Regions from separate parts of the Curtobacterium sp. MCPF17_011 genome, predicted to be linked through region 1. Evidence: predicted binding sites of a transcription regulator. Region 1 holds the regulator's gene; the other holds the start of a gene.

The links. The regulator HspR, encoded in region 1, represses chaperone genes until heat shock. The targets are predictions, from matches to a motif close to AAGTTGAGTCNNNNNGACTCAACTT.
Region 2: a site for HspR is predicted at 4,579-4,603, ahead of DEJ25_RS15725 (Hsp20/alpha crystallin family protein). Genes of this name have one in related genera too.

Annotation. Positions count from the first base shown of each region.
Region 1 covers NZ_QKSK01000010.1:45,614-53,949, forward strand. Annotated here, with positions in the region: gene DEJ25_RS12970 (Ig-like domain-containing protein) at 1-1,429, shown strand, start outside; gene DEJ25_RS12975 (class I SAM-dependent methyltransferase) at 1,550-2,701, opposite strand; gene DEJ25_RS12980 (GntR family transcriptional regulator) at 2,865-3,581, shown strand; gene DEJ25_RS12985 (hypothetical protein) at 3,811-5,703, opposite strand; gene DEJ25_RS12990 (heat shock protein transcriptional repressor HspR) at 5,788-6,198, opposite strand; gene DEJ25_RS12995 (DnaJ C-terminal domain-containing protein) at 6,309-7,316, opposite strand; gene DEJ25_RS17065 (nucleotide exchange factor GrpE) at 7,347-8,039, opposite strand; gene dnaK (molecular chaperone DnaK) at 8,043-8,336, opposite strand, start outside.
Region 2 covers NZ_QKSK01000017.1:25,496-33,831, reverse strand. Annotated here, with positions in the region: gene pepN (aminopeptidase N) at 1-1,932, shown strand, start outside; gene DEJ25_RS15740 (mechanosensitive ion channel family protein) at 2,010-3,080, shown strand; gene DEJ25_RS15735 (globin) at 3,077-3,607, shown strand; gene DEJ25_RS15730 (hypothetical protein) at 3,769-4,470, opposite strand; gene DEJ25_RS15725 (Hsp20/alpha crystallin family protein) at 4,634-5,080, shown strand; gene DEJ25_RS15720 (hypothetical protein) at 5,186-5,467, shown strand; gene DEJ25_RS15715 (acyl-CoA thioesterase) at 5,539-6,396, shown strand; gene DEJ25_RS15710 (thioesterase family protein) at 6,556-7,038, opposite strand; gene ettA (energy-dependent translational throttle protein EttA) at 7,044-8,336, opposite strand, start outside.

The DNA of each region.
Region 1 (8,336 bases):
GGTCGAGTCCTCGATCGACCGCACCTCCGTGCTCACCGAGACGGACACGGACACCGACGGCAGCTTCCGGATCCGGATCCCGGGCGGCGCCACCGCCGAGCAGGCCTTCGTCCGCACGGTGAACGACGCGATCCCGGCGGACACCCACGACCACGACGAGTTCGCGACGAGCAACTGGGCCCTGGCGTCCACTGACTCCGAAGCCGGCTCGGGCGAAGAGACCCCCGCACCCGGCGACGGCTCCGGCGAAGAGACCCCCGCACCCGGCGACGGCTCCGGCGAGGCCCAGGCGCCGGTCTACGACGTCACGAGCCCCGCCGCCGGTGCGACGGTCCGGACGGCGCAGCCGACCTTCACCGGCCACGGCCGCCCCGACGGTCGCGTCGCCGTCCAGACCGCGAGCGGCGAGACGCTCGGGGTCGCGACCGCCGACGCCGACGGCAGCTGGGAGGTCACCCTCGAGGGCACGCTCCAGCTCGGCGGCAACGACATCGCCGTCTCGTTCGAGAACCCCGACGGCAGCTGGACGAAGCGTGTCACCCAGGAGGTCACCCGCGTCGCACGGACCGATGCCTTCCGGATCACGACGCCGGCCGATGGTTCGACGGTCACCGACCCGCGGCCGACGATCGAGGGCGCCACGGTCGGCTCGTACCGCCGCATCTCGGTGCAGGACGAGAACGGCACGACCTACGCGTTCGGGTCCTCCGACGCCGAGGGTGACTTCCGGCTCACCTTCGACGAGGACCTCCGTGAGGGCGTGAACACGCTCTCGGTGCAGTACCAGGAGCAGGGCGGCAAATGGGCGTCCTCCCCGTACACGCTGCACTACGACACGGACGCCGGCGAGGAGCCGGGCTCCGGCGAGGAGCCGGGCTCCGGCGAGGGCGAACAGCCCGGCGGCGGCGACGGCGACGAGACCCCGGCCCCGGCCGAGGTCCAGGTCAGCACGACGCGCCTCGATGACGCCGACGTGGTACTCGGCCTCTCCGGCGCCGAGGGCACGGAGGTCACCGTCGTCGCGAACGGCGTGACCGAGCGCGTCACGATCGGAGACCAGGGCCTGGCGTCCGTCGTCGTGCCGTCACCTGCGGCGACGACCACGACGGCGCACGTCACCTCGACGAACGGCGACCGTTCGGCGGAGCAGGACGTCGTGATCGGCGACGGAGCGCACCCGTCCGACCAGGTGACGGCCGCGGTCGTCAGCTCCAGCGCGCTGACCGGCAGCGCCGAGATCGACGCCTGGGGCCCGGCCTCCGGCATCGGCGGGCTGCAGGCGGAGGACGCCGACGGCAACCTCCTCGCCTACGGCACCATCGGCGCGGACGGCGCCGGGCACCTGACGGTGACCGGCCTGACCGCGGGCGAGCACGTCCTCACGATCGTCTCGGGCGGGCTCTCGACCCAGGTCACCGTCACCATCTGACGCTGACCGTTGCGACGGCCCCGTCCTGCCGACGCAGGACGGGGCCGTCGTCCGTCATCCGGGCCTCCCGTGCCGGTGACTCACCACGTCTGGCGCGCTGGCTCCACGGGGCCCGCCCGATCAGGGCTGCGCGACCGACGCAGTCACGGTGAACTTCGCGGTGCGGACGACCTGCCGGGTCGGTCCGACGACCCGCTCGAGCACCGGGCGGTACCGCAGGTGCGAGTTCCACACCGTCCAGAGTTCGCCACCGGCGCGCAGCACCGACGCCGCGTTCCGGAACATCGCCTCCGCCGCGTCGGTCGACACCGTCGTGTCCGCGTGGAAGGGCGGGTTGCAGAGCACCAGGTCGGCGCCGTCCTCGTCGAGTTCGTCGCCGGCGTCGCTCCGGACGGTGCGCACCCGGTCCCCGACGCCGTTCAGGTCCGCGGTCATCCGTGTGGAGGCGACGGCCGCGGCCGACACGTCCGTCGCGACGACGTGCACCCGCGGGCGTCGTCGAGCCACCACGGTGGCGATCACCCCGTTGCCGCAGCCGAGGTCGACGACCTGGCGGGCCTCCGGGACGGCGTCGTCGAGCGCGTCGAGGAGCACCCGGGTCCCCAGGTCGAGCGTCGCACCGGCGAACACGCCACCGTGAGCGGCGACCGTGATCCCGAGCTCGTCCTGGTGCACGCGGCGCGGCCAGGGATCGGTGACGTCGGCACGGGCAGCAGCCGCGCGCAACGGGTCGGAGGCGATGAGCAGGCGTGACTTCCCGCGCCCTCGACTCGCCACGACCTCACCGAAGGACCGGCGGAGGACGTCGTTCTGCGACAGCGACATGTACTTGGTCCGGCCACCGCACAGCAGCACCACGTCCGGTGCCGCGTACCGGGCGACCGCGCGGGCGACCTCGTCGAGCCGGTCGTGCGACTTGGTGAGCCGGAGCAGGACGAGCCGGGCGTCCCGGAACGACTCCTCGAACCCCTCCGGGTGGTGGAACCCGCGACGTCCGAAGGTCCCGGCGCTCGCTTCCAGCGCGCGTTCCCCGACGAGCGAGTCCTGCACCACCCGGACGTCGCTCGCGCCGTGCAGCGCGAGCACCCCGAGCGTGAGGACTCCGTACCGGTCGTCGACGACCGTGACGGCGCCAGGATGGCGGAGCGCGTCGCCGTGCACGTGCGGAGCCTCGTCGAGCAGGAACCGGTCGGTGCCCTCGATGGCGATGAGGTCCGGTCCCTGTTCCCGGGGGTGGCGCCGGAAATGGTCGACGAAGTCGGAAGCGGACATGTCCCCGAGCGTACCGACGCCACCCCGGCCCTCCCCCGGCCGGGCCGTCGCGTGGCGCAGGTCGCAACGGCGTCCGGTATATCACACGCGACAAGTGTGAGCAGGACTCCTACGCTCAGGGGAGGTCGGGTCCACCGGCTCCAGGACGCAGCGGGAGGGGTAGATGTTCGCACCGCGACCCAGGGCCGGGACGAGGAAGCTGCTCCGCGACGTCGCCCGTGACCGGCTCCGCAGCGAGATCATGAGCGGGCGGCTGCGCCCGGGCGACCGGTTGGACGACGACGAACTGGCCGAGCGGCTCGGGTGCTCCCGGACGCCGGTCCGCGAGGCCCTCGCCGACCTCGACCGCCTGGGGCTGGTCGAGTTCTGCGCGAACCGGTACACGCGGGTCGCCGTCCCGCGGGACGAGGACGTCCTGCCGGCGCTGCAGGCCCTCGGGCTGCTGTTCGGCGGACTGGTGCGCGTCTCCGTCCCGACGCTCAGCGACCAGAACCGCGCCGCGCTGTTCCGACGACTCGGGGTCCTGCTCGACTGCATGCAGACACCGGGCTGGCGGGCGACGGCGGACGCGGCGACCCCGGTCTACCGGACGTTCATCAGCGAATGTCGGAACCCGATGCTGTCGGCGGCGCTCCGCGCGTCACTCGACGGCCTGACCTTCCGGCTGCGCAGCGACCGTCTGCACGAGTCGCTGCCGTGGGAACACATCCGGAACGGCGTCGTCGCGCTCCGGATCGCGGTGGACAGCAGGGACGGTCGACTCGCCGAGCGCGCCACCTGGGCTGTCCACATGCTGCCGGACCCGGACCGCAGCAGCCCGCAGGTCGACGACGGGCAGCGCCCGGAGCAGACCGGACGGACCGCTGACCGTGTGCGGTGAGTGCATGCGAGCGGTGATCGATGCCGTCCGTGCGCGTCGTCCGGGGGCACGGCGAACGCGGTGCGCCCCGTCGGACGAGGCGCCGACCGGCGTCCCGCCGTGCTCGTCGTCCCCCAGCGCACTCCGCGCCCTGCTCGACCCTCCGCCCGACGCCTGACGCCTGAGCAGCAGAACGCCCGGCCGCGGTCGTCGCTCGAGGGCGACGACCGCGGCCGGGGCGTCAGGACGGTCAGCGCTCGGCGACCAACCGCACGCTCGAGGTCGTCGTGTTCGCGCCCTTCGACGTCGCCGTCGCCACGACCACGTGGTCGCGGGCCTCGAGCGCCGGCGTCCGGATGACCCAACGACCGTCGCCGTCGGCCACGGTGTGCCCGAGACCGTCGACGACCCCGCCCTGTTCACCGAGGTCGATCGCAGCTCCCGGCGCGGCCACCCCGGCGATCCGCACCTCCGGCCAGACGGGCGACACGAGGAACCCGTCGCCGGGAGACGTGATGCGCACGGCCGCGCCGTAGTCCAGGCGCACCGGCACGGTGTCGGTGTCCTGGCTGCGGACCCGCTGGACGACCTGGAGCGCGAACACGCCCCCGCGACCCGGAGCCGGCACCGAGACCGTCCAGTTGCCGTCCTCGCCGACCGTGGTGCCGACGACGACACGGGCGCCGTCCCGGACCTCGACCCGGGCGCCCGGCTGCCCTCGTCCCGCCACCGTCGCACGCTCCGAGACGTCCGCCGGGAACTGGGCCGAAGCGGTCAGCGCGGCGATGACCAGCCGGACGTCGACGTCGGCGCTCGCGACCTCTTCGCTGCCCTTCCGAGCGACCAGGTGGACGGGGTTCGTCCCGTTTGCCAGACCGGTGAGACCGAAGTTCCAGGAGCCGGTCGACGAGGGCGTGACCGACCGGGTGACCTCGGTGCCGTCGCGCTTCCAGGTGACCTCCACCGACGTCGTGCCCGCCGGTGCGGTGCCGACGAGGGTCGCGGTGCCGTCCACCACGTCGACGTCCTCCACGGTCGCCTGCAGGCCCGCGCCGGTGACCGTGGTCGTCACGGTCGCGGTCGTGTCGAAGGTGCCCGCGGCGACGGAACCGGCGAGCGTGCCCCGCAGCGAGCTCGTCGTCGTCGTGATGCCGATCGGCGTCTCGATCCGCATCGCGAAGCGGAACTGCTGACCCGCGGCGATCGCCCAGTTCCGGCTGCCGAGGGAGAACGAGTACGTCCTGCCGTCGGCCGAGCGGGATCCGCTGACGAGCGAGTCGCCGCCGAAGTCCTTCCAGGTGGTCCCGTCCCGGTACTGACCGGTCTGCCGGTCCTGGCCCGGCGCGAACGTGGTGCCCTCGGGCGCCGTGAAGACCAGGGTGCCGGTGGGCGTCGTGAAGGCGGACTGCGCGGTGTAGCCCGCGTACACCGTCGTCGTGGCACCGCGCGGCAGGTCCGCCGTGCCGACGTTGCCGGTGATCCGCCCCGGCTTCGCCGGGTCGGTGATCGTCACCGTCACCGACGTCTGGTCCCGGTACTGCCCGTCGACGTACTGCTGGAAGACCAGCGTGTTCTTCCCGACCTGCAGCCCTGTGACGGTCGTCTCCCACGTCCCCGTCCCGGCGTCGCTCGCGGTGGCGACCTGACGGCCGTTCAACCGGATGCTCGCCTTCCCCATCGCCGTTCCGGTGATCCGAGCGGTCCGTCCCACGTCGTCCTTCGACGCGACCTGCGCGGTGATCGCCCGCTGCGGGTACGGCCGCGTGACCGGTGAGCTGCTCACCGTCGCCGAGTTCTTGCACCCGATCAGGCAGGCGTAGGTCCAGAACCGGGGGGTCCGGGTCTCGCCGTACCGCCACCCGGCGAAGGTCGCGGTCGACGTGCCACCGTCCCAGTGGTAGTCACCGCCGACGTTCCCGACGTGGATCTGACAGGTCGTCTCGAACAACCCGCAGCGTGGCTTCCCGGTGACCCGGTAGGTCCGGTCGTCGATCGGCGTCAGGCTGACGCCCGTCGGCGTGTTCGCGACCGTCCTGGTCGATCCCGGCGGCGCCGATGTGGTCGTCGCCGACGCCGGCCCTCCGGCCACCAATGCGGAGACGACGACCGCCGTGGCGGCCATCGCGATGGTCGTGATGCGCATGGACTCCTCCTCGTGTCATGACTCGGTCCGAGCCAGGGCACACCGTAGAGAGGATCAGGATGCGCTACAAATTCGGTATATCACTCAGCGCTGGGGCCGGTAGAGCACGACCGCCGTGTTGCGCTGCGGCCGCATCCCGGCACGGAGCGGCACCGCCGCCCCGGTCGTCGTCGCGGCGAACACCCGAGCGCCCGGACGGCTGATCAACTGGTCGGCGAGGGCGCGCTCGAGCTCCCGGACCCGAGTCCGGAGCGCGCGGTTCTCGTTCTCCAGGTCCAGGACACGCCGGATCCCCTCCAGCGACACCCCCTCGGATCCCAGCCGCGCGATCTCCCGCAGCTGCGCGACGTCCCGCATCGAGTACCGACGGGACCCGCCGCGGGTCCGTCCGGGGACGACCAGGCCGAGCCGGTCGTACTGCCGCAGTGTCTGCGGGTGCATCTCCGCCAACTCGGCGGCGACCGCGATCGCGAAGACGGGCGAGGTCTCGTCCATGTCGGCCATCTGAGCGCTCCTAGCGGGACTGACGGGAGGCTCGGTGCCGGTTCCTGACGGAGCCGCACCGAGCCTCCCGGCCGGGTCTGGTGGTGATGTGGTGCGTGACGCTAGCCGCGCGCCTTGGCGAGCAGGTCCTCGCGCGGGTCTTCGTCGGGCAGGGCTGCGGCGAGGGCGTCGAGCGCCTCGCGCGCCTTGTCCGACAGGTGGGACGGCACCGCGACCTGGACGGTGGCGAGCAGGTCGCCCGTGCCGTTCTTGGTCGTGACGCCGCGGCCCTTGACACGGAGGACCCGTCCGGACGGCGTGCCGGGCGCGACGCGGAGCTTGACCGGCGCGCCACCGAGGGTCGGGACCTCGATCGTCGCGCCGAGCGCGGCCTCCACGAAGGTGACCGGCACGTCGACCCGCAGGTTGAGGCCGTCTCGCTCGAACACCGGGTGCTTCCGCACCGTGACGGTGACCACGAGGTCACCGGCCTCACCGCCGTCGGGGCTCTGCTCACCACGACCGCGCAGCCGGATCTTCTGGCCGTCGGCGACGCCCGCGGGGATGCGGACGTTCACCGGCCGGCCGTTGCCCTGCGCGAGCTTGACGGTGTCACCGGCGACGGCGGTGGCGAGGTCGAGCGTCGTCGTCGCGGTGACGTCGCGCCCCTTCGTCGGGCCGCCGAAGCCACGGAAGCCGCCGGTGTTCTGGCCGAAGCCGCCACCGCCGAACATGCCGCCGAGGATGTCCTCGAAGCCGCCGGCACCGCCGCCGCCCTGACCGAAGCGGACGCGCTGTCCGCCCCCGCCCTGGCCGCCGCCGCCGAACATGCCACCGAAGACGTCCTCGAAGCCGCCCTGGCCGCCCGGTCCGCCCGCCGTGAAGCGGGCCCCGGAACCCATCGCGCGGACCTGGTCGTACTCCTTGCGCTGCTCCTTGTCGGAGAGCACGGAGTACGCCTCGCTGATCTCCTTGAACTTCGACTCGGCAGCAGCGTCACCCGGGTTGGAGTCCGGGTGGTACTGCCGCGCGAGCTTCCGGTAGGTCTTCTTCAGGTCGGCCTCAGAGGCGTCCTTGGACACCCCGAGGACCGCGTAGAAGTCCTTGTCGAACCAGTCCTGACTGGCCACGGCTCACCTCCCCTCTTCCGATGCCGGCCCTCAGGCCGGGACCGCCACGGCGACCTTGGCCGCACGGAGCACACGCTCGCCGAGCCTGTAGCCCGGTTCGACGACGTCCGCGACCGTCTGACCGGTGGCACCCGGGGTCGGGAGCTGGACGATCGCCTCGTGGATGTTCGGGTCGAAGGTCTCGCCCTTCTCACCGATCTGCACGAGCTTGAACCTGTCGAACCCGGCGCGGATCTTCTGGCCGATGACCTGCATGGGGCCCTCGGGCAGGTCCCCGTGCGCCTCGGCGCGAGTCAGGTCGTCGAGCGCGGGGAGGAGTGCACGCACCACCTCGGCGATCGCGACCTCGCGGTTGGCCTCGCGGTCGCGCTCGACGCGCTTCCGGAAGTTCACCAGCTCGGCCTGCGCACGGAGCATGTCCGCGCGCATCTCGGCGACCAGGTCGCGGTCGGACGGGGACAGACGGTCCTCGGCGATGCCGGACGCGGCGTCGGCGAGCAGGGCCTCGTCCTCAGGGCTGAGGTCGTCCGCCGGGCTCCCGTCCGTCGGACCCCCGTCCGCCGCAGCGGGAGCATCCGTCGGGACCTCGACGTCGGGGCCCTCGGCCTCGATCAGGTCCTCGGGTGCCGTCGCGTTGGTGGCGTCGCCCTCGACCTGCGGCTCCCGGGCGTCGTCGACGTTGTCGTCGTGCACGTTGCCGTCAGCGTTGTTGGAGTCAGCCATCGGTTACTTCTTGTCCTTGTCGTCCTCGTCGTCCACGACCTCGGCGTCGACGATGTCCTCGTCGTCACCGGCGGTCTGGCCCTCCGCGCCCGCTTCCGGACCGGCGGCGGCGGCCGACTGGTCCTGGGCGTAGATGGCCTGGCCGATCTTGCCCTGCGACTCGTTCAGCTTGTCGAAGGCGGTCTTCACCGCGTCGTCGTCGTCTCCCGCGAGGGCGGACTTCAGCGCGTCGACGTCGGCCTGCACCTCGGACTTGACGTCCGCGGGGAGCTTCTCGTCGTTCTCCTTGATGAGCTT
Region 2 (8,336 bases), on a different contig from region 1:
GCGCGGAAGTCGCTGGCCGAGTACCTCGACCCCGAGTACGTCTTCGACATCACCCGCAAGGGCTTCGCGTACTTCGAGGAGAAGTTCGACGTCGCCTACCCGTTCGAGAAGTACGACCAGCTCTTCGTGCCGGAGTTCAACGCCGGCGCGATGGAGAACGCGGGTGCCGTCACCTTCACCGAGACGTACGTGTTCCGCTCGAAGGTCACGGACGCCATCAAGGAGCGCCGGGTCGTCACGATCCTGCACGAACTCGCCCACATGTGGTTCGGCGACCTCGTCACCATGAAGTGGTGGAACGACCTGTGGCTCAACGAGTCGTTCGCCGAGTGGGCGTCGACCATCGCCACGGCCGAAGCCACCGAGTGGACCGAAGCGTGGACCACGTTCCAGGCGATGGAGAAGTCCTGGGCCTACCGCCAGGACCAGCTGCCCTCGACGCACCCGATCGTCGCGACGATCAACGACCTCGAAGACGTCCAGGTCAACTTCGACGGCATCACCTACGCGAAGGGTGGCTCGGTCCTCAAGCAGCTCGTCGCGTGGGTCGGTATCGATGCGTTCTTCGCGGGCGTCTCGGCCTACTTCAAGAAGCACCACCACTCCAACACCGAGCTGAAGGACCTGCTCGTCGAACTCGAGTCCACCAGCGGCCGTGACCTGTCCGAGTGGTCGAAGCTGTGGCTCGAGACCGCTGGCGTGAACACCCTCCGCCCGGAGATCCAGACCGACGCCGACGGTGTGATCACCTCGTTCGCCGTGCTGCAGGAAGCCCCGGCCGACCACCCGACGCTGCGACCGCACCGACTGGCGATCGGCGTCTACTCCTTCACGAACGACGCCTCGGCACCGTTCGGCGCCGACACCGCGTCGTCCGGCGGCAAGCTCGAGCGGGCCCACCGCGTCGAGATCGACGTCGACGGAGCCCGCACGGACGTGCCCGAACTCGTCGGCGTGCACCGCGGCGACCTCGTGTTGCTCAACGACGACGACCTGGCCTACGCCAAGATCCGTCTCGACGAGCAGTCCCGTCGCACTGCGATCGAGCACCTCGCCGCGATCGCGAACCCCCTCGCGCGTTCCATCGTCTGGGGTGCCGTCTGGGACGCCACACGCGACGCCGAGTCCCCCGCCAGCGACTACGTGTCGCTCGTGCTCGGCAACATCGCGACCGAGACCGAGTCCACGACGATCCGGACCACGCTGTCGCAGCTGTTGCTCACCGCGCGCAACTACGTCGCGCCGGCGAAGTCCGACAGCACCGTCCGTACCGTCGGTGACACCCTCTGGCAGCTCGCGTCGTCGGCCGAGTCCGGCTCCGACGCGCAGTTCCAGTTCGTGAAGTTCTTCGCGCAGATCCCCTCGACGCCCGAGCACGTGGCGACGCTCCAGGGGCTGCGTGACGGCTCGGTGACGCTGCAGGGGCTCGAGGTCGACACCGATCTCCGCTGGGAGCTGCTCGAGGGCCTCGTGCTCGCCGGCGCTGCGGGCAACGACGAGATCGACACCGAGCTCGCCGCCGACCGCACGGCCTCGGGTGAGCAGGCCGCCGCGCGTGCCCGGGCGACGATCCCCACGGCCGAGGGCAAGCTCGCCGCGTTCTCGTCGCTCGTCGACAGCGACGACGCGCCGAACGCGATCGTCCGTCAGACCACGATCGGGTTCCAGCACGTCAACTCCCCGGTCGTGCTCGAGGGCCTCGTGTCACGGTACTTCGACGTGATCACCCGCATCTGGGACGAGCGTAGCTACCACATCGCGGACACCGTCGTCACGGGGCTCTACCCCGCGCCGCTGGCGTCGACGGAGCTGCGCGACGCGGCCGTGGCGTGGCTCGAGGCACACCCGGAGACGCCGGCACTGCGCCGCATCGTCACCGAGAACCTCGCGGGCACCGAGCGGGCCCTCCGGGTCCAGGCAGCGGACGTCTGACCCTGATGTGACGAGCGGCGAGGCCTCGGCGTTCCTCCAGGGAGGCCGAGGCCTCGCCGCTTAGCATCGATCGGATCATGCTCTTGGCTGCAGACACCACCGACGTCTCGAAGTGGGCGTCGAACACGTTCACCCAGTTCGTCGACACCTGGCACGTCCCGATCACCATCGTCATCGTCCTGCTCGCGGCGGTGGTCCTCCGGCTCATCCTCCGCCGGACGATCAAGCAGGTCGTCGACCGCATCGTCAACGGCGTGAAGAAGCGGCAGGGTGCCGCGGACACGCAGGCGCTCGTCGCCTCACCGCTGCAGACGGCCCGGGTCGTCCAGCGCACCCGGACCCTCGGCAGCGTGCTCGAGAACCTGGCGACCGTCGTCGTCGCGGTCATCGCGTTCGCCATCATCATCTCGACGGTGTTCCCCACCGCCGCCGTCGGCATCGTCGGTGGCGCCTCGGTGGTCGCCGCCGGCCTGGCGGTCGGTGCCCAGAGCATCGTCCGCGACATCCTGTCCGGCATCTTCATGATCCTCGAGGACCAGGCCGGGGTGGGTGACGTCGTCGACACCGGGCAGGCGACCGGCGTCGTCGAGAGCGTCGGCCTACGCGTCATGCAGATCCGCGATGTCAACGGGATCCTCTGGTTCGTGCCGAACGGCCAGATCCTGCGCGTCGGCAACCTGTCCCAGGGGTGGTCCCGCGTCCTGGTGGACATCACCGTCCCCTACGACACCGACATCGACGCGGTGCAGGACGCCCTCCTGCACGCTGCCGTCACCATGTCGCAGGAGTCCCGGTGGCGTCAGCGCATCGTCGAGAAGCCCGAGATCTGGGGCCTGCAGTCGATCACGGACACCGGCATGGTGTTCCGCCTGGTCGTGAAGACCCGCGCCTCCGAGCTCGACGTCGTCGGCCGCGAGCTCCGCATCCGGCTCAAGCACAGCGTCGACGAACTCGGCGTCACCCTGCCCGCGATGGCGATGATCATGCCCGCCGGGTGGGAGAACGCCACCTCCGTGAACGGCCTGCGCCCGGTGCGGACCGCGCCGGTCCCGACACCCGCCCGGTCCCGCAGCGCACGACGGAACGTCTTCGGGCGGGCCATCCGCACCGGGGAAGAACCCAGCACCGACCACGAGGACTCGCCATGACCGGACCGTCCCTGCCGATCGTGCCACCGGCCGGAGCCGCTGGTCGGCCCGACAGCAGCGCCCCCGCAGACAGCAGCGGCCACGCCGACGGTGCCGGCGCGGTTCCGGCGCAGCCCGTCACGCTCCGTGTCGGACTCGGCGGCGCCGCGGCGAGCGGCTCGCTCTTCGACCGCATCGGCGGCGCCCCGACGTTCGACCGTCTGGTACGACGCTTCTACGAGGGAGTGCAGCACGACGAGGTCATCTGGCCGATGTACCCGGCCGACGACCTCGAGGGGGCGATCTGGCGGCTGTCGCAGTTCCTCCAGCAGTACTGGGGTGGACCGTCCATGTACAGCGAACAGCGCGGACACCCCCGCCTGCGGATGCGGCACAACCCGTTCCGCATCACGCCCGAGGCGCGCGAGCACTGGCTCCAGCACATGCACGACGCGGTGGAGTCGCTCGGACTCGCTCCGCTCGACGAGGCCGAGCTCTGGGGGTACCTGGACCGCGCGGCCCACGCGATGACGAACGCGTTCGACTGAGTCGGGGGGGACGTTCGGCATCGTCCGCCGTCCGGTCGCCCCCGCCCAGGCAGGTCAGTCGGGTGACCGCCGGGGTCGGGACTCGGGCCGGGATCGGGGTCGGGCCGGGATCGGGGCCAGGCGTCGCGTGTCGAGGCCGGCCGTCGGCGGTCGAGACCGGGCTAGGAGCTCAGCGTCCAGGCGCGCCGCTTGACGAGCACGTGCCCACGCGAGGTCGTGAGCCGACTCCACGGACCGGTCTCGAACAGGCGCACCGGTTCGGTGCCGAGGAACCCGAGGCTCTCGGCAGCGAATCCCGCGCCGGCAGGCAGGTGCTCGACGCCGGTGATCGGCCGACCCCACACCTCGGAGCGGACGCGTCGGACGATCGACTCCCCCGAGCTCGCCGGCACGGCAGCCGCGACCTCGTCGATCCCCTGCCGCGCCGCGCGGTGCAGGAGCTCCGCGGAGACGTCCGGCAGCGGGGCCCATCCACCGCGGGGCGGCGAGATCGCTGCCCACGTCACGGTGTGGACCTCGAGGGGCAACTCGACCTCGATCGGGGTGGCACGCGTCGGGTCGGCGCTGTCGGCCTGGTCGGCGTCCTGGGCCTCGGCGAGCAGCCGCAGGCGTTCCTGGAACGACCGCAGCGGCACGACGACGTCGATGTGCTCCGGCTGCGTCAGCGCGAAGGTCCGGAGGCCGAGGACGGTCGGCAGCTCGTCGAGCAGACCGAGCGGGTAGAGGATGGCGGTGTAGACCGCCAGGACGCCCGAGTCGGCGATGAGTCGGACCGACCCGTCCTCGATGCGAGCGGCCCGCCCGAGGTAGGTGCGGAGGTCACCGAGCGAGGCGGCGTCGGGAAGGGTGAACGAGCTGCTCATGTCGCCTCCGATCCTAGCCGCGACCGTCCGGAGACCCGCTGGTCGACCTCTCGGCGTCCTCTCGGCGTCCTTTTGGCACTCTCCGGGTTCGAGTGCTAAAACCGGATGCAGTTGAGTCACAGCGACTCAACCGACAACCATCCAGTGAAGGAGTTGATGTCAGATGGCCATGAACTTCGACCCGTTCCGCGAGCTCGACCGTCTCGCCGGGTCCCTCCTCGCCGGAGCAGGAGCGGGCCCACGCTCGATGCCGATGGACCTCTACCGCGCCGGTGACCACTACGTCATGGACGTGGACCTGCCCGGCGTCGATCCGGGCTCGGTCGACATCGACGTCGACGGTTCCGTGCTGACCATCCGGGCTGAACGGACCCTCGGCGCCCCCGACGGTGCACAGTGGCTCACGCGGGAGCGGCAGCCCGGTTCGTTCGTCCGGCAGCTCACGCTCGGCGACGGCCTGGACGTCGAACGGATCGCCGCGCACTACGACAACGGCGTGCTCAGCGTGACGATCCCCGTCCAGGAGTCGTCGAAGCCGCGCAAGATCGCCATCAGCACGGGTGACAGCACCGGGGCACTCGCCGTCGAACGCGCCGCGTCGAGCAGCTGACGCACCAGCCAGTCAACCGTGGGGTCGGTCCCATGCGGACCAACCCCACGGTCGACTCCCCGACACCCCTCACCCCGCGCTCGCCTGTCGATCCCCCACACGCCCATGCCACATCTGTTCAACGCCCTGTCGTCCGTCCTCGTCGTCGCCGGCCTGTTCGCCGCCCAGAGCCTCCGCCCAGGTCTCGGTCTGCTGCTCTCGCTGGCGGGATCGGTGATCGCCAACCAGCTCGTGTGGATCATCTCGCCGACAGCCTGGTCACACCTCGTCACTCCCTGGCTGGCCAGCGCCAGCGGGACGCTCGTCGCCGTGATCGTATGGAGCGTGCTGAGGACATCCCCGCGCGTCCTCGACCTGCTCGGCGCGACTGCGACCGGAAGCGACTGAGGACACCCCGGTCAGGACCCCTGGACAGCACCTCTGGCACGCGCATGCAGTCTTCGTAGACTGATGGCGTGATCCGCGAACCCGACTTCCTCTCCACGCTGCGTCTCGAGGACACCGGAGCGAGCACCAGGGAGACGATCCTCACCGGAGCGAGTCACTGGTCGCCGGGCGGCCGGATCTTCGGAGGGCAGGTCCTGGCGCAGTGCATCGTCGCCGCGCAGGCCACCATCGAGGGCCGGGACATCCACTCCGTCCACGGCTACTTCCTCCGGCCGGGAGCGATCGACGTCCCGATCACGTTCGGCGTGGAGCGGATCCACGACGGCCGATCGTTCGCCACCCGCCGGGTCCAGGCGTACCAGAACGGCACGCCGATCTTCTCGATGATCGCGTCGTTCCAGACGCCGGACGCCGGAGCCGAACACCAGGACCCGATGCCCCTCGACGTCCCCACGCCGGAGTCCCTGCCCTCCGCAGCCTCCGTGCTGGCGGGCATCGACCACCCGACCGCACAGGCGTGGGCGGAACGATCGATCGACATGCGACACGTCGACGGTCCGGTCTACGTGGACGTACAGGGCGCGCAGGTCGCACACCAGGCGGTCTGGTTCCGCGTCGAGCGTGACATGCCGGACGACCCCGCCCTGCACCGTGCCGTCCTCGCCTACGCGAGCGACCTGTCCCTCCTCGAACCGATCATGCGTCGGCACGGCATGGCCTGGGGCACGCCCGGCGTGAAGCTGGCGAGCCTCGACCACGCCATGTGGTGGCACCGTGACGGTCGCGCCGACGAGTGGGTGCTGTACGCGCAGGAGTCGCCGAGCGCCCAGGGTGGCCGGGGCCTCGCGCTGGGCCGGATGTTCTCCCACGACGGCCGCCTGCTGGCCACCGTCGCCCAGGAGGGCATGATGCGCGTTCCGACCGCCTGACGGAGTGTCGAGCTGACGCTGTGACGCTGTGCCGCAGTGTCAACCTGCGCGCGGACTGGCGTGTCCGGCGGCCCGACGCACTGACGAGCTGACGTGTCCGACGGGCCGAGAACTCGAGAGCCCGAAGAGCCTACCGCCGGCTACACGATCGAGGGATCGTCAGGGTCGCGAGAACGTCACCGGCGGTTCGACGTACTGCTGGCAAGCGGCCCGCTCGACGTCGGTGAGGCGTCGTGGGCGGTTCGTCTCCGCGTCGACGAGCACCAGCGTGGTCGTAGCCCGCGTGTAGAGCTCGGCGGGATCGTGCCCGATCGGCGACCACACCTCGTACGAGATGTCGAGGCTGGCCCCACCCATCCGCCCGATCCAGAGCTGGATGTCGAGCGGCCGACGGAAGTACGGCGTCGATGCGAGGTACTCGAGGCGCTGCGCCGCGATCACCGTCATCGTCCCCGAACCCGGGCGGCCGTCGATCACCGGCTCGGGCGCGGACCCCGACTCATCGATCTCGTCGGGGTCCGGCGCCCAGAACGCCAGCACGCGTGCTTCTTCGAGCAGCCGGAGCATCGCGGAGTTGTTCACGTGCCCGTAGGCGTCGATGTCACTCCACCGGATGCGGATCGGAGCGTGCAGGCGTGCCACCGGGACTAGTCCCGGGTGAGCTTGCGGTACGTCGCGCGGCCGGGCTTCGCAGCGTCGGCTCCGAGGCGCTCGATCTTGTTCTCTTCGTACGCCTCGAAGTTGCCCTCGAACCAGTACCAGATCGGCGTGCCGTCCTCGTTCAGGCCTTCCCAGGCGAGGATGTGCGTCGCGATGCGGTCGAGGAACCACCGGTCGTGGGTGATGACCACGGCGCAACCGGGGTACTCGAGCAGCGCGTTCTCGAGGCTGCCCAGCGTCTCGACGTCCAGGTCGTTCGTCGGCTCGTCGAGGAGCAGCAGGTTGCCGCCCTGCTTGAGCGTCAGCGCCAGGTTCAGACGGTTGCGCTCACCACCGGACAGGATGCCGGCACGCTTCTGCTGGTCCGGGCCCTTGAACCCGAACTGCGACACGTACGCACGAGACGGGATCTCGGTCTTGCCGACCTGGATGTAGTCGAGTCCGTCGGACACGACCTCCCACAGGTTCTTGTTCGGGTCGATGCCACCACGGCTCTGGTCGACGTACGAGATGTCGACGGTGTCGCCGATCTTCAGCGTGCCACCATCGAGCGGCTCGAGGCCGACGATCGTCTTGAAGAGCGTGGTCTTGCCGACACCGTTCGGGCCGATGACGCCGACGATGCCGTTGCGGGGCAGCGTGAACGACAGGTCGCCGATGATGACGCGCTCGCCGAACTGCTTGTGCAGCTTCTCGGCGTCGATGACCTGCGAGCCCAGACGCGGTCCGACGGGGATGACGATCTCCTCGAAGTCGAGCTTGCGCGTGCGCTCGGCCTCCGTGACCATCTCCTCGTAGCGCGCCAGACGCGCCTTTGACTTGGCCTGGCGCCCCTTCGTGTTGCTGCGGACCCAGTCGAGCTCGGACGTCAGTCGCTTGGCGAGCTTGGCGTCCTTCTTGCCCTGGACCTCGAGGCGGGCGCGCTTCTTCTCGAGGTAGGTCGAGTAGTTGCCCTCGTACGGGTAGAGGCGACCGCGGTCGACCTCGGCGATCCACTGGGCGACGTGGTCGAGGAAGTACCGGTCGTGGGTCACGGCCAGGACGGCACCGTGGTACTGCTGCAGGTGCTGCTCGAGCCACTGCACGCTCTCGGCGTCCAGGTGGTTGGTGGGCTCGTCGAGGAGCAGCAGGTCCGGCTTCTGGAGCAGGAGCTTGCACAGTGCCACGCGACGCTTCTCACCACCGGAGAGGTGCGTGACGAGCTCGTCCCCGGGCGGGCACTGGAGGGCGGCCATGGCCTGCTCGAGCTGCGAGTCGAGGTCCCACGCGTCAGCCGCGTC